3 regions of the Klebsiella sp. I138 genome follow, and region 1 is predicted to be linked to each of the others. Evidence: predicted binding sites of a transcription regulator. Region 1 holds the regulator's gene; each other region holds the start of a gene.
The links. The regulator PurR, encoded in region 1, represses purine synthesis genes. The targets are predictions, from matches to a motif close to CANGCAAACGTTTGCNTG.
Positions count from the first base shown of each region.

Region 2: a site for PurR is predicted at 4,488-4,505, ahead of ACMYSK_RS13690 (nucleoside-specific channel-forming protein Tsx). Genes of this name have one in related genera too.
Region 3: a site for PurR is predicted at 5,694-5,711, ahead of glyA (serine hydroxymethyltransferase). Genes of this name have one in related genera too.

Region 1 is NZ_CP180447.1:1,086,572-1,094,230, reverse strand. Features, by position in the region: gene sodB (superoxide dismutase [Fe]) at 171-752, shown strand; gene ACMYSK_RS05045 (MFS transporter) at 792-1,958, opposite strand; gene ACMYSK_RS05040 (YnhF family membrane protein) at 2,121-2,210, opposite strand; gene purR (HTH-type transcriptional repressor PurR) at 2,506-3,531, shown strand; gene punR (DNA-binding transcriptional activator PunR) at 3,550-4,461, opposite strand; gene punC (purine nucleoside transporter PunC) at 4,574-5,758, shown strand; gene cfa (cyclopropane fatty acyl phospholipid synthase) at 6,055-7,203, shown strand; gene ACMYSK_RS05015 (riboflavin synthase subunit alpha) at 7,274-7,659, opposite strand, start outside.
Region 2 is NZ_CP180447.1:2,929,453-2,937,111, reverse strand. Features, by position in the region: gene secF (protein translocase subunit SecF) at 1-707, shown strand, start outside; gene ACMYSK_RS13705 (M24 family metallopeptidase) at 822-2,210, shown strand; gene ACMYSK_RS13700 (VOC family protein) at 2,295-2,672, shown strand; gene ACMYSK_RS13695 (helix-turn-helix transcriptional regulator) at 2,729-3,418, shown strand; gene ACMYSK_RS13690 (nucleoside-specific channel-forming protein Tsx) at 3,464-4,348, opposite strand; gene ACMYSK_RS13685 (DUF3251 domain-containing protein) at 4,642-5,184, opposite strand; gene nrdR (transcriptional regulator NrdR) at 5,333-5,782, shown strand; gene ribD (bifunctional diaminohydroxyphosphoribosylaminopyrimidine deaminase/5-amino-6-(5-phosphoribosylamino)uracil reductase RibD) at 5,786-6,889, shown strand; gene ribH (6,7-dimethyl-8-ribityllumazine synthase) at 7,103-7,573, shown strand; gene nusB (transcription antitermination factor NusB) at 7,595-7,659, shown strand, end outside.
Region 3 is NZ_CP180447.1:18,294-25,952, reverse strand. Features, by position in the region: gene ACMYSK_RS00110 (DUF5107 domain-containing protein) at 1-2,448, opposite strand, end outside; gene ACMYSK_RS00105 (ROK family transcriptional regulator) at 2,564-3,757, shown strand; gene ACMYSK_RS00100 (DoxX family protein) at 3,831-4,253, shown strand; gene glyA (serine hydroxymethyltransferase) at 4,325-5,578, opposite strand; gene hmpA (NO-inducible flavohemoprotein) at 5,902-7,092, shown strand; gene glnB (nitrogen regulatory protein P-II) at 7,190-7,528, opposite strand; gene glrR (two-component system response regulator GlrR) at 7,594-7,659, opposite strand, start outside.

The DNA.
Region 1 (7,659 bases):
ATACCCTTTATCATTGCAAGGCTTTTAACTCCGTTCGGCAAGTGTTAGCATTCTGATCACAATAAAAGCCTGTCGCACTCGTCCCGGCGATAGACAGTACAGGCAGTTCTGGATGGTGAAACATCCTTTGAATGTGAGCTAAAAAACAAGAAGTTATAAGGAGAGTAACAATGTCGTTTGAATTACCTGCATTACCGTATGCAAAAGACGCCCTGGCGCCGCACATTTCCGCAGAAACCCTGGAATACCACTACGGCAAGCATCATCAGGCCTACGTCACCAACCTCAACAACCTGATCAAAGGCACTCCGTTTGAAGGTCAGTCTTTAGAAGCGATCGTCCGCTCTTCCGAAGGTGGCATCTTTAACAACGCAGCTCAGGTCTGGAACCACACGTTTTACTGGAACTGCCTCGCACCCAATGCGGGCGGCGAGCCGGAAGGCGAGCTGGCAGCTGCCATCAACCAGTCTTTCGGCAGCTTTGCAGATTTTAAAGCGAAGTTTACCGATGCGGCAGCGAAGAACTTTGGCGCAGGCTGGACATGGCTGGTTAAAAATGCCGATGGCAGCCTGAGCATTGTCTCCACCAGCAACGCTGGCACGCCGTTGACCGGCGACGCCAAACCGCTGCTGACCGTGGATGTCTGGGAACATGCCTATTACATTGACTACCGTAACGCTCGCCCTGAGTATCTGGCGCACTTCTGGGCGCTGGTAAACTGGACGTTTGTCGCAGCCAATCTGGCGGCATAAAACGTTTACGCAGAAGGGGCAACCCTTCTGCGAATAAATCTACTGCCCGGCAAACGCCTCTTCCGGTTGCGAACGGCCGCCAAACAGCACCAGCAGCAGAGCCAGACCAGCAATAATCGCCCCCATCACCGGTACGAAGGCATAGCCCAGCCCGCCGGAAATTACCGCGCCACCGGCTGCCGCACCCAGCGCATTCCCCAGGTTAAACGCCCCGATGTTCACCGAAGATGACAGTCCCGGCGCTTCATGAGCCACTCTCATTACCCGCATTTGCAGCGGCGGAACCACGGCGAAGGTTGCCGCACCCCAGACCACCATACTGATAGCGGCCCCCAACGGCGTCTGAGCGAGCAGCGGAATGGCCAGCATAATTACCATCAGCAGCAATAGAAAACCCTTTAGCGTCCCGGAGACGGAGCGGTCGGCAAATTTACCGCCCAGGTAGTTCCCCAGGGAGAAGCCGACGCCGATCAACACCAGCATCGCGGTGACGAACAGCGGTGAAGCATGCGTAATGGTGTGCAGCACCGGTGAAATATAGGTATAGAGCGTAAACATGGCCCCCGCGCCGAGCACGGTGGTCAGCAGCGCAGATAGCACCTGCGGGCGGAGCAGCACGGAGAGCTCCTGCTTAACATTCGGCCGATCGCCGGCGCTACCTTCAGGCAACGAGAACCACAGGCTGACCATCGCCACCAGCCCCAGCCCCGCAGTCGCCAGGAATGACATTCGCCAGCCGATTGTTTCGCCCAGCCAGGTTGCCGCCGGAACGCCGCCAATGTTGGCGATGGTCAATCCCATAAACATGGTCGCCACCGCACTGGCCTGCTTATGTTTCGGCACCACGCTCGCCGCCACCACCGAACCAAGGCCAAAGAAAGCGCCGTGATTCAGGCTGGTGATAATACGTGAGAGCAGCAGCGTGGTGTAATCCGGCGCCATTGAAGAGAGGACGTTACCCAGGGTGAATATCGCCATCAGAAATATCAGCGCATTTCTGCGCGCGCGATGAGAGAGCAGCAACGTCATTAACGGCGCTCCGACCATCACGCCAATCGCATAAGCGCTGATCAGCATCCCCGCCGCAGGAATAGAGACGTCGACGCCCCTGGCAATCACCGGCAGCAGTCCCATCGGGGAAAACTCCGTTGTGCCAATACCAAACGCGCCTATCGCCAGCGCTAACAAGGGAAAGTTGATTTTCATTCAATGACTCCAGCAGACCGTCATCAGCGACGGTATCTCATCAGAAGTCAAAAGCATGACATCAATCACAAAAAAACAGAAGTAAACGAAATGACAAAAGATTTTTGCGAAATTGATAATAATGGGGAATATTGGGGGAAAGAGGCCTCTCCCCCGACAAAATCAGTGCAGTACCGCTGTCAGCCCGGCGGCAACAATAAGACCCAGGACAATAATCGTTGTTGTCAGCGAAAACTTTAAATCTGTATCCATCAATTTTCCCCCCAGTTATCCCCACACGAAAAGTGAGCTTGCTCATTTTTACACAATATAGCGTAAAAATCTTCTGAGATTTAGGGTGATGCACATTTTTGCTCTTCCCCTTTGCCGCAAGATCGGACAAAATCCCACGCTAATTTGAAAGCGTATCGGCCATTGACCCCTTCCTGTCGTTCTGTGTCGTTTTCCCGACGTGATGCAATGTTGAACATTGTATTCAGGGTGTGTATAGGCAAACGTTTACGTATCGATAATCAGACGATCAGGTCAAGGTCTGGAGTGAGAAGTAATGGCAACAATTAAAGATGTAGCGAAGCGCGCAAACGTTTCCACTACAACAGTTTCACATGTAATTAACAAAACCCGCTTCGTTGCTGAAGAAACCCGCAACGCGGTTTGGGCGGCTATCAAAGAACTGCACTATTCCCCAAGTGCCGTGGCGCGAAGCCTGAAGGTTAATCACACCAAATCGATTGGCCTGCTGGCCACCAGCAGCGAAGCGGCCTATTTCGCTGAGATTATTGAAGCCGTAGAAAAGAGCTGTTTCCAGAAAGGCTATACCCTGATTCTGGGCAATGCGTGGAACGATCTCGAAAAGCAGCAGGCCTACCTGTCGATGATGGCGCAAAAGCGCGTTGATGGTCTGCTGGTCATGTGTTCCGAATACCCGGAATCGGTTCTCAGCATGCTGGAAGAGTATCGCCATATTCCCATGGTGGTGATGGACTGGGGTGAAGCAAAAGCTGACTTTACCGATTCAGTCATCGATAACGCCTTTGAAGGCGGCTATATGGCCGGCCGTTACCTGGTCGAACGCGGCCACCGCGAGATCGGCGTGATCCCAGGCCCGCTGGAACGCAATACCGGCGCCGGGCGCCTGGCGGGCTTTATGCAGGCCATGGAAGAAGCGCAGATCGTCGTGCCGGAAAACTGGATTGTTCAGGGGGACTTCGAACCAGAATCTGGCTATCGCGCAATGCAGCAGATCCTCAGTCAGCAGCATCGCCCGACGGCGGTCTTCTGCGGCGGCGATATTATGGCGATGGGTGCAATCTGCGCCGCAGACGAGATGGGCCTGCGCGTTCCGCAGGACATTTCCCTGATCGGCTATGATAACGTGCGCAACGCCCGCTATTTCAGCCCGGCGTTGACCACCATTCACCAGCCGAAAGATTCTCTCGGCGAAGCAGCCTTCAACATGTTGTTGGATCGTATCGTTAACAAGCGCGAAGAGTCGCAGTCTATCGAAGTCCACCCTCGTCTGGTCGAGCGTCGCTCCGTCGTCGACGGCCCGTTCGTCGACTACCGCCGCTAAATGTCCCTACGGCGCCGGTCACTCCGGCGCCCGCAGCCACTCCCGGTTTAACGTTTCACTGTCGCCCAGATAATCCAGCAGCCATGACAGCGCCGGAGACGTGTCGCTCTGCTGCCAGGTCAGACAGCACGCGGCATCCGGGAACGGGTTCTCCAGCTCAAGCGCCGTCCATTCGCCGCAATCGATCCATGGGCGAGCAAAATGGGTCGGCACCATTCCCACGCACAGTCCCGCCGACAGACAGGTCGCCGATGATTCCCAGTCCGGTACCACCACCCTTTTCTGGTTGTCCAGTAGCCAGGTCGTGCGTTTTGGTAACGATCGGGAGGTGTCTTCTCGCACCAGCGACGGCCAGTTGCGCAACACGTCATCGCTGAGCGGCCCCGTCATCTGCGCCAGCGGATGATGGCTCGCTACCACGCAATGCCAGCTCAGCATGCCCATATCGCGGAAGGCGTAGCGCCCACCCACTGGAATCGAACGGGTTGCGCCGATGGCCAGCTCCACGCGACCGTCGGCCAGCGCATCCCAGACGCCGTTGAACACTTCCTGAAACACAATCAGTTCGACATCCGGAAAATGGCGATAGAAATCGACAATCATTTGCCGCATCCGTGCTGACTTAACAATGTCATCGACGGCTATCGACAGCTGGCCGCGCCAGCCGTTGGCTATCTGCTGACACTGCTGACGGGTGATCTGCATTTTTTTGATAACAGAGCGCCCTTCCTGTAAAAACCAGACCCCGGCCGGCGTTAATTCGACGTCGCGATGGCGACGTTCAAACAGCGGCACCGCCAGCCACTCCTCCAGTTGACGTACGGTATAACTGACCGCTGAGGGTACGCGGTGTAGTTCCTGTGCCGCCGCGCTAAAGCTCCCGTTGCGGGCCACAGCATCAACAACTTCCAGTGAGTATTCGGACCACATATTCTGCCTGCAAAAATTTTGAATGCATGTAGCAAATATTAGCGTTTCACAAGCCAGAATGCACTCCCTACACTCTGCGGCATCATACCTGCATCAGAAGAAAGAGAACGTTATGCAACAACCCGGGAAAGGATTTTTAGTTTGGCTGGCGGGACTCAGCGTGCTGGGTTTCCTGGCTACCGACATGTATCTGCCGGCCTTTTCGGCCATTCAGCAAGATCTCAATACCTCTGCGGCATCGGTCAGCGCCAGCCTGAGCCTGTTCCTCGCCGGCTTCGCCATCGGGCAGCTGTTCTGGGGCCCGCTTTCAGACCGCTACGGCCGCAAACCGGTTCTGCTGATCGGACTGACAATTTTCGCTATCAGCTGCCTGGGCATGCTGTGGGTTCGCGATGCTACGCTGATGCTGGTACTTCGCTTTATTCAGGCAATCGGCGTCTGCGCGGCGGCGGTCACCTGGCAGGCGATGGTTACGGACTATTATCCCGCCCAGCGCACTAACCGCATTTTCGCCACCATCATGCCGCTGGTTGGCTTATCGCCGGCCCTCGCACCCTTGCTCGGCAGCTGGCTGCTCGCGCATCTGGAATGGCAGGCCATCTTTGCCACTCTTTTCGCCATCACCCTGCTACTGATGGTGCCCGCCCTGCGTCTGAAGCCGGTCATCAAGCCGACGGGAGGCAGCGAGAAAAAACTGACGTTTATGACGCTGCTGCGCTCGCGCGAATACAGCGGAAACGTACTGATTTACGCCGCCTGCTCCGCCAGCTTTTTTGCCTGGCTGACCGGGTCACCGTTTATTCTGCATGACATGGGCTATAGCCCGACCGCTATTGGTTTAAGCTATGTTCCGCAGACGATCGCCTTTTTAGTCGGCGGCTACGGGTGCCGGGCAGCGCTGCAAAAATGGCAGGGTCAACAGCTGCTGCCGTGGCTGCTGGTTATTTTCGCCGTCAGCGTTGCCGCGACCTGGATGGTGGGGCTGGTTGAGAATGTGTCAATTATTGCGGTGATGGTTCCCTTCTGCGTAATGGCTATCGTCAACGGCGGGATTTATCCTATCGTTGTCGCCCAGGCGTTGAAGCCGTTCCCACAGGCAACAGGTCGCGCCGCAGCGCTGCAAAATACCCTGCAGCTGGGACTGTGCTTCCTGACCAGCCTACTGGTCTCTGCGTTAATTGCCACGCCGCTGCTGACGACCACCAGCGTCATGCTGGTCTCCATCGTACTGGCCGGGATAGGCTATTTGATGCAGCGGCAGGCTACTTGCCTGACGGCCGAATCGTCGCACGCATAAATGCGTTTCAGTGATGTTACGGCCCAGTAATTAGCCTGCTAATATATTTTTATTGAAAGGCCGTTATCAGCGGCCTATACTGGATCCTGCTTCACATAAATAGAAATTTTTTTGATTTTAACGGGGGCAGGATGCATCCCGTTTCACCATGGAAGGCCTTTCGGCAAGGGTTATCACCCTTCCTCTGTTCTACGTCGGATAGCTGCTTCACGGATATTCCGTGAGATTTCTCACAAAGCCAAAAAAGCGTCTACGCTGTTTTAAGGTTCTGATCACTTGGGCGTGATGGAGAAGCTATGAGTTCATCGTGTATAGAAGAAGTCAGTGTACCAAACGACGACTGGTACCGAATTACTGCCGAGTTACTCGGCCGTGCGGGCATTGAAATCAATGGTCCTGCCCCCTCCGATATCCGGATTAAAAACCCGCTCTTTTTTAAGCGCGTTCTCCAGGAAGGGTCGCTAGGGTTAGGCGAAAGTTATATGGACGGCTGGTGGGATTGCGAACGGCTGGATATATTCTTCCACAAAGTGTTACGTGCCGGTCTGGAAAGTCAGCTCCCGCATCATCTCAAAGATACATTACGTATCGCGGGCGCTCGCCTGTTCAATCTACAAAGTAAAAAACGCGCCTGGATTGTCGGCAAAGAACACTACGACCTCGGCAACGACCTTTTCAACCGCATGCTCGATCCCTATATGCAATATTCCTGCGCGTACTGGAAAGATGCGCAATCTCTGGAACAGGCACAGCAGGCAAAATTAGATCTTATTTGCCGCAAACTGCAGCTGGAGCCAGGGATGCGGGTGCTGGATATTGGCTGCGGCTGGGGTGGTCTGGCTTATTACATGGCCAAAAATTATCACGTCAGCGTGGTTGGCGTCACCATTTCTGCTGAACAGCAAAAAATGGCCCAACAGCGCTGTGAAGGATTAGATGTCACTATCTTGCTGCAGGACTACCGCGACTTACAGGACAGTTTTGACCGCATTGTTTCCGTCGGGATGTTCGAACACGTGGGGCCTAAAAATTACGCCACTTATTTTAAGGTGGTTGATCGCAATCTGAAAGCCGACGGCCGTTTCTTATTACACACCATTGGTTCCAAAGTTTCAGACCACAGCGTTGACCCGTGGATCAATAAATATATTTTCCCCAACGGTTGCCTGCCTTCGGTACTTCAGATTGCGCAAGCCAGCGAATCCCATTTTGTGATGGAAGACTGGCACAATATCGGCGCCGATTACGATACCACGCTGATGGCCTGGTACGAGCGTTTTCAGGCCAGCTGGCCCGACATTGCCGACAACTATTCGGAACGTTTTAAACGCATGTTTAGTTATTATCTGAATGCCTGCGCGGGGGCTTTTCGCGCGCGCGATATTCAGCTCTGGCAGGTTGTCTTTTCTCGCGGTGTTGAGAACGGTCTTCGCGTCGCGCGTTAAAAAAATCCCCCGTTTAACGGGGGATGCTTATTTCAGGCTCCAGGATAAGTGATTTGGCATCAGCGCCGAATCACTCATCGGCCGATTGCTGTGCCGCTGCTTTCGCCGCCAGCACGCGTTCTACGGTATCCACCACCGCCTGCGTTTGCGGATCGATTTCGATATTGACCCGATCGCCCAGTTTTTTTACCCCCAGCGTGGTGCGCTGCAGCGTTTCAGGAATCAAATGCACGCAAAAACGGGTTGGCGTCACCTCGCCGACCGTCAGGCTGATCCCGTCAATACCGATAAACCCTTTATAGAGGATATATTTCATCAGCGTCGGGTCCTGAACCTTAAACCAGATCTGGCGGTTATTTTCCGAGGTCAGTATTTTGACGATGTCTGCCGTGGTCATAATATGACCGGACATCAGATGGCCGCCGATCTCATCGCTGAATTTCGCCGCACGTTCTA
Region 2 (7,659 bases), 1.8 Mb from region 1:
GTAGCAGCCGCGACATCATGGTGCGTATGCCGCCGGTACACGATACCAACGTCAGCCAGGAGCTGGGCAGCAAGGTCGTTAGCGTGATTAACGAATCGACCAGCCAGGATGCGACGGTTAAGCGTATCGAGTTCGTGGGGCCGAGCGTCGGGGCAGACCTTGCTCAAAGCGGTGCGATGGCGCTGCTGGCAGCGTTGATCTGTATCCTGGTGTACGTTGGTTTCCGCTTCGAGTGGCGTCTTGCCGCCGGGGTGGTCATCTCACTGGCGCACGATGTGATCATTACGATGGGAATCCTCTCGCTGTTCCATATCGAGATTGATTTGACCATCGTTGCCTCGCTGATGTCGGTTATCGGCTACTCGCTGAACGACAGCATCGTGGTATCTGACCGTATCCGTGAAAACTTCCGTAAGATCCGCCGCGGTACGCCGTACGAGATCTTCAACGTGTCGTTGACGCAGACGCTGCATCGTACCTTGATCACCTCCGGGACCACGTTGGTGGTGATCCTGATGCTGTATCTCTTTGGTGGCCCGGTTCTGGAAGGCTTCTCGCTGACCATGCTGATCGGTGTCTCCATCGGTACGGCTTCTTCTATCTACGTGGCGTCCGCACTGGCGCTGAAGCTGGGCATGAAGCGCGAGCATATGCTGCAGCAGAAAGTAGAAAAAGAAGGGGCGGATCAGCCGTCAATTCTGCCGTAAGTCCGGCGCGTTCAGATAAAGCAATCCCGGTCGCAAGGCCGGGATTTTTTTATTACAGCGCTGCCAAATTTCGCTACTCTCCACTCTTAGCGTTTAATGAGATGGAGATACCCCATGTCCGCCATAGCCCTTTCCACCGTTGCCCAACCGACCGTCTGGCACGATGTGCCTTCCGTTACGCTCAGTGATGAAACGCTACGCCAGCGCAAAGCAGCAGTGCTTGCGCAAATGCGCCAGCAGGGATACGACACGCTGATCGTTTATGCCGATAAAGAGCACGGCGGAAACTTCGAGTATCTCACCGGATTTATCCCCCGCTTTGAAGAAGCGCTGCTGGTATTGCATCGCGAAGGGGAGGCGGTGCTGGTGCTGGGGAATGAAAATCTCAAGCTGGCAGCCTTTTCTCGGCTGGAAAATCGGGTGATCCATGCGCCGTGGTTCTCGCTGCCGAATCAGCCAATGACCAATAAAAAGAGCCTGCCGCAGCTGCTGCATGACGCGGGTATCACCAGCGGGAAAACGCTGGGGCTGGTGGGCTGGAAGCTGTTTACCGGCAGCGCTGACGATAGGTCGCAGATGTTTGACCTGCCTGCCTTTATCGTTGACGCGATCCGCCAGGCCGCGGGACAGCAGGCGGTACTGGCTAATGCCACGGGGCTGTTTATCGCCCCGGACGGCGGAGTACGAACGGTAAACTCCGCCAATGAGCTGGCCCATTATGAATACGGTGCCAACCTGGCGTCGACGGCGATCCTCTCTGCGCTCAACGCGATTGCGCCGGGTAAAACGGAGAAGCAGATTGGCGCGCTGCTGGCCGCAGAAGGCCAGCCCAACAGCGTAGTGATGATTGCCGCTACCGGCGATCGCTTTGCCAATGCCAGCCTCTATCCTGGCGATAAGACTATTCGCCGCGGTGATAAATTTTCGCTGACTACCGGGTTTAAAGGTGGGCTGAGCAGCCGCGCTGCGTATGTGGTCAGCGATGAAACGGAGCTGGCGCCGGAGGTGGCGGACTATCTTGATGTGGTCGCGAAGCCCTATTTCCGGGCGGTGGTCAGCTGGCTGGAAAATCTGCGTATCGGTATGAGCGGCGGTGAGATGTACGCGCTAATCGAGCGAGTATTACCGAAAGCGGAATATCACTGGCACCTGAACCCCGGCCATCTGGTTGCCGACGAAGAGTGGCTGTGTTCGCCTATCGGGCCTGATTCCCGCGCCTGCATCCGCAGCGGCATGCTGCTGCAAATCGATATTATTCCCTCACGGGCGGGGTATGCCGGGGCCAGTATCGAAGATACCGTAGCGGTGGCGGACGAAGCCCTGCGTCAAGCGCTGGCGGAGAACTGGCCGGCGCTCTGGCAGCGCATCGTCACCCGGCGGGCCTACATTCGTGAACAGCTGGGGATTGCTTTGCCGCAGGAGGTCCTGCCATTGTCAAATACCGTGGGCTATTTACGCCCCTGGCTGCTTGATAACCAACGCGCGCTGGTTTGCACGATGTAGCCCACCAGGAACACTCCTGACAGTATGCTGTCAGGAGCCCTGCCATACACTCCTCCTGAACCCAAACAATGGACAGGAGGATGTATGAACAACGTAATTAACTGGTTTGAGATCCCGGTCGCGGATATGGATCGTGCCGTGGCGTTTTACGAGCCAGTGATGCAGGTGATGCTGAAACGGGAAAATATGGACTGTGCCGAAATGGCCGTATTCCCTTATCAGGATCCGGCTCCCGGCGGTGCGCTGGCAAAGTTTGACGGCGTAAAACCCTCCGATCAGGGATGCATTATCTATCTGCATACTGACAATCTGGCAGCCACACTCGATCGCGTCAGTAGCGCGGGGGGACGTTGCGTTTTTGGTCCGCTTGAGCTGGCAGATGATATCGGGACTATTGCCCTGTTTATCGATAGCGAAGGCAACCGGATCGGTCTGCATCAACCGAAGACCCCGTCCCGTTAATGTCTCGTTGCCAGCCGTTCTGAACCGGGGCCGGTGCTAAATAACAGAGGAAGACCATGAGCCGACGCGCCGACCGCTTATTTCAAATTGTGCAGATCCTGCGCGGCAGGCGGCTGACGACAGCCGCGCTGCTGGCGGAGCGGCTCGGCGTATCGGAGCGCACCATCTACCGGGATATCCGCGACCTGTCGCTTTCCGACGTGCCGGTGGAAGGCGAGGCCGGAAGCGGATATCGCCTGCTGGCGGGCTACACCTTGCCGCCTCTTATGCTGACGACCCAGGAGTCGGAAGCGCTGGTGGCCGCTATCCGGCTGCTGCAAACCTGGGGAGGCGAGTCGTTGTCCCAGGCCCTGGAATCGGCGCAGGAAAAGATGTTGGCGATTTTACCTGAAGAGAGCCGGCGTAAGGCCGAGCAATCGCGGCTGTTTGCACCGGATTTTGGCGTTCAGGGTTACAGCAAAGCGCAATTTGATTTGGTGCATCGGGCCGTGTCTGGTCAGCAGGTGCTGGCGCTGCACTATCGCGATGAATCGGGGAATGTGTCGCAGCGTGAAGTGCTGCCGCTGGGGCTTTTTTTCTGGGGCGAGCGCTGGCTACTGGTGAGCTGGTGCGAGCTCCGTGGCGATTACCGCTGTTTTCGTCTCGATCGCTGTCTGGAGGTGGCTGCCACCGGGCGCCATTTTAGCGAACGGGCAGACCGTTCATTGAGCGATTTCTTGCGTAAGGTGAAGTGCGAGGAGCGCTAAGGCTATGCAATCCCCGGCGTTGCCGCCGGGGAAAATCAGCTGCAATTAGAAATTGTAGCCGACAACAAAGTAACCACCCCAGCCGGTGGAGCGTACGCTGAAGTCGCCGTCGCCGAAGTTCAGCTTCGCGTCATCGGCCCACTGACCGCCGTTGTGCCAGTAACGGGCAACCACGGAGTAATGCCAGTGCGCATAGTTCAGCGCCAGGATGTGGCTGGAGGCGATGGAGTTGCTGGTACGCGCATGCTTACCGTTCATGTCGTAGAAGTTGTCATCGCCCAGATCGGAACCCCAGTCAAAGTTGGTGAAGCCGATGTAGCTCAGGGAGCCGCCCCACAGGTCGGTCAGCGGGACAAAGTATTTCACTTTGAAACGGTAGCCATCCCATTCGTTTTCGTTGGAAGCGCCATAGTTCTGCCACTGATATTTCGCATAGACGTTCAGGGACAGGCTCATCGGCAGGCCGGTATCAATATCGGTACCCAGACCCATATACCAGGTGCTCTGCTCCTGAGAATCGTTACGACCCATATCGTAGATATAGTTGTTCGCGAAATACCACTCTTTGAACGGGCCGAAGCTGAGATCGGTGTTGGTCAGCTTATCGATAGAGAAACGCGGTTCGATTTCCATAAATAGCGGGGAGCCGTTGTTCCAGATACCTTTTGCCGTGCTGTTGCCGCCAAAGAATACCGGTGCATCGATGTAGCCATAGAAATCAAACCAGTCTTTTTTAGCAAACGCTTCATATTCCAGGTAGGTATCGTTACGGATTTGCGGTCCAAAACGTGTGTGGTAGCTGCCCACCACGTTTACACTCTGGTGCCACCAATCAGACAGGTACTGCGGTTTGTCGTTTTCTGCCGCGCCAGCAGTGAACGATGTGGACAGCGCCAGTACGGCGCCTGCTGCCAGTAATGTTTTTTTCATAATGATGCCACTGTTTAAATTAAGCCAAAAGGCGTTAAGAAAGTTGCCGAAGCGTTTCTAAATATTTCGTATTTCTGTGGGGGTCTATTATAGAAATCATTGCTCACAAAAATACGTGTTGTTTCACATAACGTAAACATACGTAATCGATTGCGTTCACGATTCTATGCATTTCCTGACAGAATGCCACTGAAATTCATCCATACCGTCAATTTTTACTGAACTGTTTGGAAAAATTGTAAATGGATTTTTAGGGAGAGAACGCGGGTGTCAGCGACACCCGGCGCAGGGAATTATTGCGGGGTTGCAGGCTGGATATCGTGAATGCGCAGGAAGCCAAGCTTATCCGGCGTGATGCCGTTCAGACGTAACGGAATATCCACGTCGCTGGGCGCCAGAATGCTGGCGGGCGCGCTGATCAGCCGATCGTGCACGTTGACCTCCTGATAATTCTGCGTGGTACCGGTGATTTGCCCGTAGGCGACGGTGGCGCTAAATGCCGGCAGCGGATCGTTTGACTCTCCCTGAATGCGTAACGTCAGGCGGGTGCCGTCGGCATCAGCGGCGATATCACGCAGCGACATACGCAACGTACCGATCTGGCTCTCCAGACGCGCCGGGGTATTGGCGCCAGGCAAGAGGTAGACGCCGCTGCTGGATTTCACATTCAGGGCATTTTGTTGCGTAATCTTCACTGTCTGCTGATTAAGCTGAGTCATCTCTTTGCTCAGCGTACTCACGCTTTGATGCATCTGACGGACTTCACTTTGCTGAGCGCAGGCGCTGAGTGTAAAGAGGCTGGTCAGCACGGCCAGCTGCAAATAACGTCTTGTCATGACTGATGATTCCGTTAACAGGGGATAACTCATGGTAGATCGTCCAGGTTAATGAGCCATAGATCCTTTGTCTCAAAAGCTCTTTCTTTGTTGTCGGGTCACTTCGCGGTAAACTACCCGTCAGTTTAACTCTATGTCAGGACGCGCTATGCATTGCCCTTTCTGTTTCGCCGTAGATACCAAAGTGATCGACTCTCGTCTGGTGGGTGAGGGCTCTTCTGTGCGTCGTCGTCGGCAGTGCCTGGTTTGTAACGAACGTTTTACGACGTTTGAGGTGGCAGAGCTGGTGATGCCGCGTGTGGTTAAGAGCAACGACGTGCGTGAACCCTTCAATGAAGATAAGCTGCGCAGCGGGATGCTGAAAGCGCTGGAAAAACGCCCGGTCAGCGCTGACGATGTGGAAATGGCGCTTAACCATATCAAAACGCATTTGCGTGGCACCGGCGAGCGTGAAGTCCCGAGCAAGATGATTGGCAACCTGGTGATGGAGCAGCTGAAAAAGCTCGATAAAGTTGCCTATATCCGCTTTGCCTCTGTCTATCGCAGCTTTGAAGATATCAAAGAATTCGGCGAAGAGATCGCCCGCTTACAGGATTAAGCCATGCATGATGAAATGTACATGGCGCGAGCACTTAAGCTGGCGCAGCGCGGGCGTTTTACGACTCATCCCAATCCCAATGTCGGCTGTGTCATCGTCAAAGACGGGGAGATCGTCGGCGAAGGTTTTCACTATCGCGCGGGCGAACCGCATGCGGAAGTGCATGCGCTGCGTATGGCCGGCGAAAAAGCCCGGGGCGCTACCGCCTATGTGACGCTGGAACCCTGTAGCCATCACGGCCGCACGCCGCCGTGCTGCGAAGCACTGATTACCGCCGGCGTGACTCGCGTGGTGGCCGCCATGCAGGACCCCAACCCGCAGGTGGCGGGGCGCGGTCTGTATCGGCTACAGCAGGCCGGTATCGAAGTCAGCCATGGTCTGATGATGAGCGAAGCCGAAGCGCTGAACAAAGGCTTCCTCAAACGGATGCGCACCGGCTTCCCCTACATACAGCTAAAAATGGGCGCTTCACTGGACGGTCGAACGGCGATGGCCAGCGGTGAGAGTCAGTGGATTACGTCACCGCAGGCCCGGCGCGATGTGCAGCGTCTGCGCGCGCAGAGCCATGCAATCCTGACCAGCAGCGCTACCGTTCTGGCGGACGATCCGGCATTAACCGTACGCTGGGATGAGCTCGCCCCCGATATCCGCGCGCGTTATCCGCAAGAAAATCTGCGTCAGCCGCTGCGAATTGTGATCGACAGCCATAATCGCGTCACTCCTCAGCACCGCATTGTGCAGCAGGCGGGAGAGACGCTGTTTGCCCGGACGCAGGCCGATAGCCGCGAGTGGCCGGAAAACGTGCGCACGCTACAGGTGCCGGAACACAACGGCCATCTCGATCTGGTGTTATTGATGATGCAGCTTGGCAAGCAGCAGGTTAACAGTATTTGGGTAGAAGCGGGCCCGACGCTCGCCGGCGCGCTATTGCAGGCGGGGCTGGTGGACGAGCTTATCGTCTATATTGCGCCTAAACTGTTAGGCAGCGATGCGCGTGGGCTATGTGTGCTGCCGGGGCTTGAGAAACTGGCCGATGCCCCCCATTTCAAATTCAATGAGATACGCCAGGTCGGCCCTGATATTTGCCTGCATTTAGTGGGCGCATGATCTCCCTGAACGACAGGGAAAGCAGCATAGCTACGCGACATCTTTCAGGATGCGTCGAGGCGGCCAACGAGAGAATCCCCAGACGCTGACATTAGCAAGTGGCGAGGGGGAACAAGGGTCGCCAACACGGAGGCAGTTTGAAGGATGAAGTATATAAATTATTATGATAGAATCCGCCCCCCTTGCGGGGCCATATGAACCCGAAGGAAGAGTATGAACATTATTGAAGCTAACGTTGCTACCCCGGACGCTCGCGTCGCCATCACCATTGCGCGTTTCAACAACTTTATCAATGACAGCCTGCTGGAAGGTGCTATTGACGCACTCAAGCGCATCGGTCAGGTAAAAGATGAAAATATCACCGTTGTTTGGGTTCCAGGCGCGTATGAGCTGCCGCTGGCGGCTGGCGTACTGGCTAAAACCGGTAAATATGACGCAGTGATTGCTCTGGGTACGGTGATTCGTGGTGGTACCGCGCACTTTGAATACGTGGCTGGCGGAGCAAGCAATGGCCTCGCACATGTCGCGCAGGACAGCGAAATTCCGGTAGCCTTTGGTGTTCTGACGACTGAAAGCATTGAACAAGCCATCGAACGCGCTGGTACAAAAGCCGGTAACAAAGGCGCAGAAGCTGCGCTGACCGCGCTGGAAATGATTAACGTATTGAAAGCCATCAAGGCCTGATTTTTTTGTAAGGGGAATTCCGTGAAACCTGCTGCTCGTCGCCGCGCCCGTGAGTGTGCTGTCCAGGCGCTTTACTCCTGGCAGTT
Region 3 (7,659 bases), 1.1 Mb from region 1:
CAGCAGGCGAGCGTCCTGCGGCTGCTGGACACAGGCTTTATCCAGATACGCTGCCGCCTGGCGGCTATCACTCTGTTTATTCCATGCATGAATCGCCAGCCCTCGCCAGGCATCGGCAAAATCAGGCTTTATTTCAACGCAGCGATACCATAGCTGTGTCGCTTTCTCATAGTTACGCCGGCTATAGTGGAAACAGGCAAGCAGATGTTGAGCAAAATAGCACTCGGTTATCATCTCCAGAGCAGCCACTTCCACCAGCAGATTTGGAAAACGCACGAAGTCAGGGAATGCCTCGCGGGCACGATTGATCAGCGCAATACGTTCGTGTCCTGCGGCCAGGCTGGCCTGTAAATAGAGCGACAGTGTTTTCTGACAGTTAAGCACCGCCAGTACGCTTTTCGCCCGCTCCGGCATCCCCCAGCTCAACAGCAGACCGGCGGTCAGCAGTGCGTTAATATCCCGATCCTGACAGACGGTTGACCATCGCGCCGTATCCGCTTCAGTCCCTGATATTGTGGCATTGAGCCACCACAGCGTGGGATTTAGTGGATAGTCGCCCAGCAGCTTTTCAATCTGCTGCCTGGCCTGGTAGTGATGGCCGATGAGATGCAGTAAGAAGGTCTCCAGCGACAGCACGTCCTGGTTTGTGGGGCACGCAAGCAGGCTTTGCCGACAAAATGCCAGCGCATCGTCGTAGCGCTCGGTACGTGCCGCCAGTCGGGCAAGTCCGTAATATCCTCCCGCCTTGCTGTTGCCGCTCCACACCGCGCGCCAAAAATCCTCCTGCGCATCATGCCACTGCTGTAGTCGCTCTCGAGCACTGGCGCGAAGTAAACTTGCCTGTCCGCACTGTGGATTTTTGTTCAACCGATGGGCCCGCGACAGCGCCCGGGTCGCATACTCGACGGTTTGCGGAAAGTCCGAGCGGTTGTATTCCAGCATGGCCAGCGCCAGATTGCATCGATAGTCCTGCGGATCCAGTTCAATGCCACGCAGGTAATAGTCAAACGGCGAGCGGCTGGCGTGATGATACTGCTCCAGGTGCTGGCCGATAAACCACGCCTCATCCACGCTGCTTATCTCGCTGGCGCTTAAGGGCGTTTCCGCCACTTCTGGCAGCGGCAAGGCCTGCGGCTGATGCTCCTGATAGCGCAAAACACACCTGCCATGGCTATCCAGCAGCTCCATGGTCAGGCGAGCAGGATTAATCCCGGCTAACGCTCCCTGAACGGCAGCGCATGGCGCCAGCTCAATCATTTCATTCAACAGCAGCTGTGAGTTGCCCTCTTCGCGAACCGTTAGCCGGTGGGCGGTAAGAGGAGAAATAGCATAGACTCCCCATATAATGCTGCCCTCTTCACGTTGCAGTTTGATCACCGCATCGCGCGACGCGTTCTGTACCATGCCCAGTGAATGGTAAGGCAGGAAGTATTGTTCAAATCGCTTTTCTTCAAATGGATCGAGCCAGGTAAAATCTGGCTGGTTATCGGCGAAAACGCCTGTCATTAGCTCGATGTAAGGCCCATTGTCATCCGTCAGATTTTTATCCCACGCCTGACCAAACTCACTGTAACCCCAGCTCCACTGCTTTTTCCCAGGCGCAATGTGATGATCCGCGACGTGCAGCAGCCCGCCATCTTCATCGTGACACCAGGCGCCGACAAAATCGTACTCTGACTTTTCCGCCATATAGGAGGTCGGTACCGGAACATTTTTGTAGCGTGAGATATCGACGCCAGCCGAATAGTCCACCTTGTAATAGGTTCCGGTAGCAATCGGAAACGCTGAAACCGCACGTTTGCCATGATCAAACACCGCAGTAACATCCGGAGGAAATACGCTTTGATGGCCGTCGCCGCCTTTTACAGCCGGGTTCGCCCACCACAAGAAATGGCGCGGCGTGGCATTGCCGTTGTAGACCCGGCTACCAATCTCCAGCGCCGCGCGCTGCGGACGCAGAGTAAACCCGGTCATCACCTGTAACCCATGCATCGGCTCCGTCTCGCCAACCCAGACGGTTTTTGAGCCATCGTCATTTTCACTAATAGTAAAATCAACCGGCATATAGGTAGTGGGCCGGTGGTGCTGCGGCCAGTTAAACTCAATCCCTCCGGAGATCCACGGACCCAGCAGGCCAACTAACGCGGGTTTAATAACATCATTGTGATAAACGAAATCACGCTGCCTGACCTTATCCCACGCACGGTGCACACGGCCTCCCAGTTGGGGCAGGATCATGATTTTGATGTAATCATTTTCGAGCCACACGGCCTGCCATGCCTTCAGCGTTTTTTCCTCACTCAGCGTATCCGTCACGCCATAGGGATACACCGCCCCGGAAGAACCCTGATAAACCCGATTTTCCAGAAACATGGGATGGATGTCCTGCGCCCCCGTTTCATAGGTTGGAATATGTACCGTTTCCTGCCAAACGTTTACTGAACTCATAACGCCCTCAAAGTTAACAAGACATACTGAAGTGAAATTATGAGAGCAGTTTAATAGACAGAATCAGCGTATTTACGCACAATAATCACGCAATTTAGTTAACAAGGTTTAGTTTATGAAAGCCTGTATTAACAATCAGCAAATTCGGCATTACAACAAGGGCGTACTGCTGGAGTATCTGTACCGTAAGAAACGGGCCAGTAAATCGGCGCTCGCGCGGCTGGCGCAAATTTCGATTCCCGCGGTCAGCAATATCCTCCAGGAGCTGGAAGAGGAAGGCCGAGTTGTCAACGTGCAGGATGACCGCCTCGCTCGTGGTCACAGCAGCGGCGCCTGGCTTATCGCCCCCGACGGTGACTGGACCCTGTGCATGAACATCACACCAACCAGTATCGAGTGTCAGCTTGGCAACGCCTGTCTGAGCGCAAAGGGCGATGTTGCATACCACGCCATCGACGCCCCTACTCCGCAGGCATTACTGGCGGCAATTGAGAAATGCTGGCACCAGTACCGCAAGAACTGGCCAGGGCGCAAAATCAATCTGGCGCTGGCGGTTCACGGCCAGGTCGATGCGGGGACAGGGGTCTCACAGACCATGCCGCAGGCCCCATGGAAACAGCCCGTAGAGATGAAATATCTGCTGGAAGAGAAGCTCAATGTCCGCGTCATGGTCGATAACGACTGCGTCATGCTGGCGCTGGCAGAAAAATGGCAAAATGACGGGCAGTACCGGGACTTCTGCGTTATTAACGTTGACTACGGTATTGGTTCTTCGTTTGTTATCAACGACCAGGTCTGGCGCGGCAGCCTTTACGGTAGCGGTCAGATTGGGCACACCATTATCAATCCTGATGGCGTTGCCTGCGGCTGTGGGCGCTATGGTTGCCTGGAAACGGTGGCATCGCTGAGCGCGTTGAAAAAGCAGGCGCGGATATGGCTTAAAACACAACCCGATCTGGCAGATAATCCAGACGCGTTGACCATCGATGTCCTGATCGAAAAGTGGCAGCAGGGTGATTCCCGCCTTCATACATGGGTGGAGGACTCCGCAAATGCCATCGGCCTTAGCCTCTACAATTTCCTGAATATCCTGAATATAAATAATATTTTATTGTACGGCCGCAGCTGCGGCTTTGGCGAAGAATGGTTGAACACCATCATCCGGCAGACAGGATTCAACCCTTTCGATCATCGTGACACCCCGCGAACCAGGGCTACGCAAATTGGCTTCGGACAACTGAGTCGTCAGCAGCAGCTGCTCGGCATTGGCTATCTGTACGTGGAAGAGCAATTGCAGACATTGCGTTGATCGCAAAAGGTATGTGGCAGATCACAAAATTGTGTATTACGTTTAAATCACTCATCTTCACAACGGATTGATTATGAACACACTACGCTATTTTGACTTTGGCTCTTCCCGCCCCGTTCTGCTGTTGATCGCCCGTATTGCCGTCGTCCTGCTGTTTATTTTGTTTGGCTATCCCAAACTGCTGGGATTTAGCGGCACGGTACAATATATGGCCTCCTCCGGCGCTCCGCTCCCGACGCTCTCGGCCATTATCGCAATATTGATGGAGGTCCCGGCGGCGATCCTGATTGTTCTCGGCTTCTTCACCCGTCCGCTGGCGGTTATCTTTATTTTTTACACCCTCGGCACCGCCGTCATTGGCCATCATTACTGGGATATGTCCGGTGATGCGGTAGTGCCAAATATGATTAACTTCTACAAAAATATCAGTATAGCGGGTGCCTTCCTGCTGCTGGCCATCACCGGGCCGGGAGCGATATCCCTGGACCGCCGCTAAATAATCCCTGACCGCCAGACGTCAAAAAGGCCGCAATCGCGGCCTTTTCCTTTACGCTTGCGCGTTAAAGGTTATGCGTAAACCGGGAAGCGTGCACAGATATCCAGCACTTTACCCTTCACGCGCTCAATGACCGCTTCGTCATTGATATTGTCCAGCACGTCGCACATCCAGCCGGCCAGCTCTTTCACTTCCGCTTCTTTAAAGCCACGGCGAGTCACGGCCGGAGAACCGATACGGATACCGGAAGTCACAAACGGGCTCTTCGGATCGTTTGGTACGCTGTTTTTGTTGACGGTGATGTTGGCGCGGCCCAGGGCGGCGTCAGCTTCTTTACCGGTCAGGTTTTTATCCACCAGATCCAGCAGGAACAGGTGGTTTTCAGTGCCGCCGGAGACGACTTTGTAGCCGCGATCCAGGAACACTTCGACCATGGCTTTCGCGTTTTTCGCAACCTGCTGCTGGTAGACTTTAAACTCAGGCTCCATCGCTTCTTTCAGTGCGACAGCTTTACCTGCGATAACGTGCATCAGCGGGCCACCCTGCGCGCTCGGGAATACGGCAGAGTTCAGTTTTTTATACAGCTCTTCACTACCGCCTTTCGCCAGGATCAGGCCGCCACGCGGACCCGCCAGGGTTTTATGGGTGGTGGTCGTCACAACGTGAGCATGCGGAACCGGGTTCGGGTACACGTCTGCTGCAATCAGGCCTGCAACGTGGGCCATATCAACGAACAGATATGCGCCAATGCTGTCAGCGATTTCACGCATTTTTGCCCAGTCAACGATACCGGAGTAAGCAGAGAAACCACCGATGATCATCTTCGGTTTGTGTTCCTGAGCCTGCTTCGCCATGTCTGCATAGTCGATTTTACCGGACTCATCGATACCGTAAGGAATGATGTTGTACAGTTTGCCCGAGAAGTTAACCGGGGAGCCGTGAGTCAGGTGACCGCCTTGTGCCAGGTTCATCCCCAGAACGGTATCGCCCGGCTGCAGCAGAGCGGTATAGACCGCAAAGTTAGCCTGGGAACCGGAGTGCGGCTGCACGTTAGCGTAATCCGCGCCGAACAGCTCTTTTGCACGGTCAATCGCCAGTTGTTCAACGATATCAACGTATTCGCAACCACCGTAGTAGCGCTTGCCCGGATAGCCTTCGGCATATTTATTGGTCAGCTGAGAACCCTGTGCCTGCATAACGCGCGGACTGGTGTAGTTCTCGGAGGCGATCAGTTCGATGTGCTCTTCCTGACGTACTTTTTCCTGCTCCATAGCCTGCCACAGTTCGGCATCATAATCGGCAATGTTCATTTCACGCTTTAACATCCGCATCTCCTGCTCAGCTAACAATAGATTACAGCTCTAAAAGGGGGGCCTTTTTGGGCGACGGCCCACAGTATAACTGAATAGTTCTGTGATAACAGGTCTTGACAAAGGATTTTACGCAAACGATTGGCTCCGCATTACACAAGGCTTTGAGCAACAACGACTCACCGATTATCAACGGATTTCTTTTCAGGTTTGTGATGCAAATTCTTCATGTTGTTACCACTGCGGGGAAATGTGTTAAAGAACCATTTACAGTGCAGGGTTATTTTTATAAGATGCATATAAAATACATCATTTAAAAAACACTGAAGGAAGCCGCTATGCTCGACGCCCAAACCATCGCTACGGTCAAAGCCACTATTCCCCTGCTCATCGAAACCGGACCAAAGCTGACCGCCCATTTTTACGATCGCATGTTTGCACATAATCCTGAGCTCAAAGAGATCTTCAACATGAGCAACCAGCGCAACGGCGACCAGCGTGAAGCGCTGTTTAATGCCATTGCCGCCTACGCCAGCAACATCGACAATCTGCCTGCTCTGCTGCCTGCGGTTGAAAAAATCGCGCAGAAACACACTAGCTTCCAGATCAAACCAGAACAGTACAATATCGTCGGCGGTCATCTGCTGGCGACGCTCGACGAAATGTTCAGTCCGGGCCAGGAAGTGCTTGATGCATGGGGTAAAGCCTACGGTGTGCTGGCGAATGTCTTTATCAACCGTGAATCCGAAATCTACCAGGATAACGCCAGTAAAACCGGCGGCTGGGAAGGCACTCGTGCGTTTCGCATCGTGAAGAAAACCCCGCGTAGCGCCTTGATTACCAGCTTCGATCTGGAACCGGTAGATGGGCAGCCGGTGGCGGATTACCAGCCGGGCCAGTACCTGGCCATTTGGCTGAAGCCGCAGGCATTTGAATATCAGGAAATTCGCCAGTACTCATTGACCCGCCAGCCCGACGGCAAAGGCTACCGAATCGCAGTTAAACGCGAAAACGGTGGTCAGGTCTCAAACTGGCTGCACAATGCGTCGCAGGAAGGGGATATTGTGCATCTGGCAGCGCCGGCAGGTGACTTCTTCCTCGCCGTTGAACCCGAAACGCCGGTCACGCTGATCTCCGGCGGCGTCGGCCAGACACCGATGCTGGCGATGCTGGACACGTTGGCTAAAACGCAGCATACGGCCCAGGTGAACTGGTTCCACGCAGCGGAAAATGGCGATGTCCACGCATTTGCCGACGAGGTTGCTACGCTCGGCGCCAGTCTGCCGAAATTTACGTCCCACGTCTGGTATCGCACGCCAACGGCAGCGGATCGTCAGGCAGAACGGTTTAATAGCGAAGGTTTGATGGAGCTATCTGCTGTGGCTGACACGCTGCGCGACCCGCAGATGCAGTTCTATCTTTGCGGCCCGGTGGCCTTTATGCAGCATGCGGCGAAACAGCTGGTGGCGCTGGGCGCCAGTAGCGACAACATTCACTACGAATGTTTTGGCCCGCATAAAGTGCTGTGATGAGATAACCCGGATGAGGCACCAGATGCTGCCATTCGGGAACCTCCTCCCGGTCACGCAAGGCTGACCGGGAGGAGGAGTCAGAATACGACCCGGCTTAAATGGCCGCGTCGTCCTCTTCCCCGGTACGAATACGAATGACGCGGGCAACGTCAAAGACGAAGATTTTACCGTCACCGATTTTGCCGGTCTGCGCCGTGCGGATAATGGTATCCACACAGGTATCAACGATATCGTCAGTGACTACAATTTCAATTTTCACTTTCGGCAGAAAATCCACCATGTACTCTGCACCGCGGTACAGCTCGGTGTGACCTTTCTGACGGCCAAAGCCTTTTACTTCCGTGACCGTCATCCCGGTGATGCCGACTTCGGCCAGCGCTTCACGCACATCATCCAGCTTGAAAGGTTTAATAATCGCATCAATCTTTTTCATGGTGTTCCTGTCTATGTCGCGTAACCGGTTGCTTACCGTATCATAACTTGCGTCATGCTGCGGAGCTACTCTTTAAAGTCGTTGGCGTCGAGCTCGTGGCGCGACAGCAGCTTGTAAAATTCAGTTCGGTT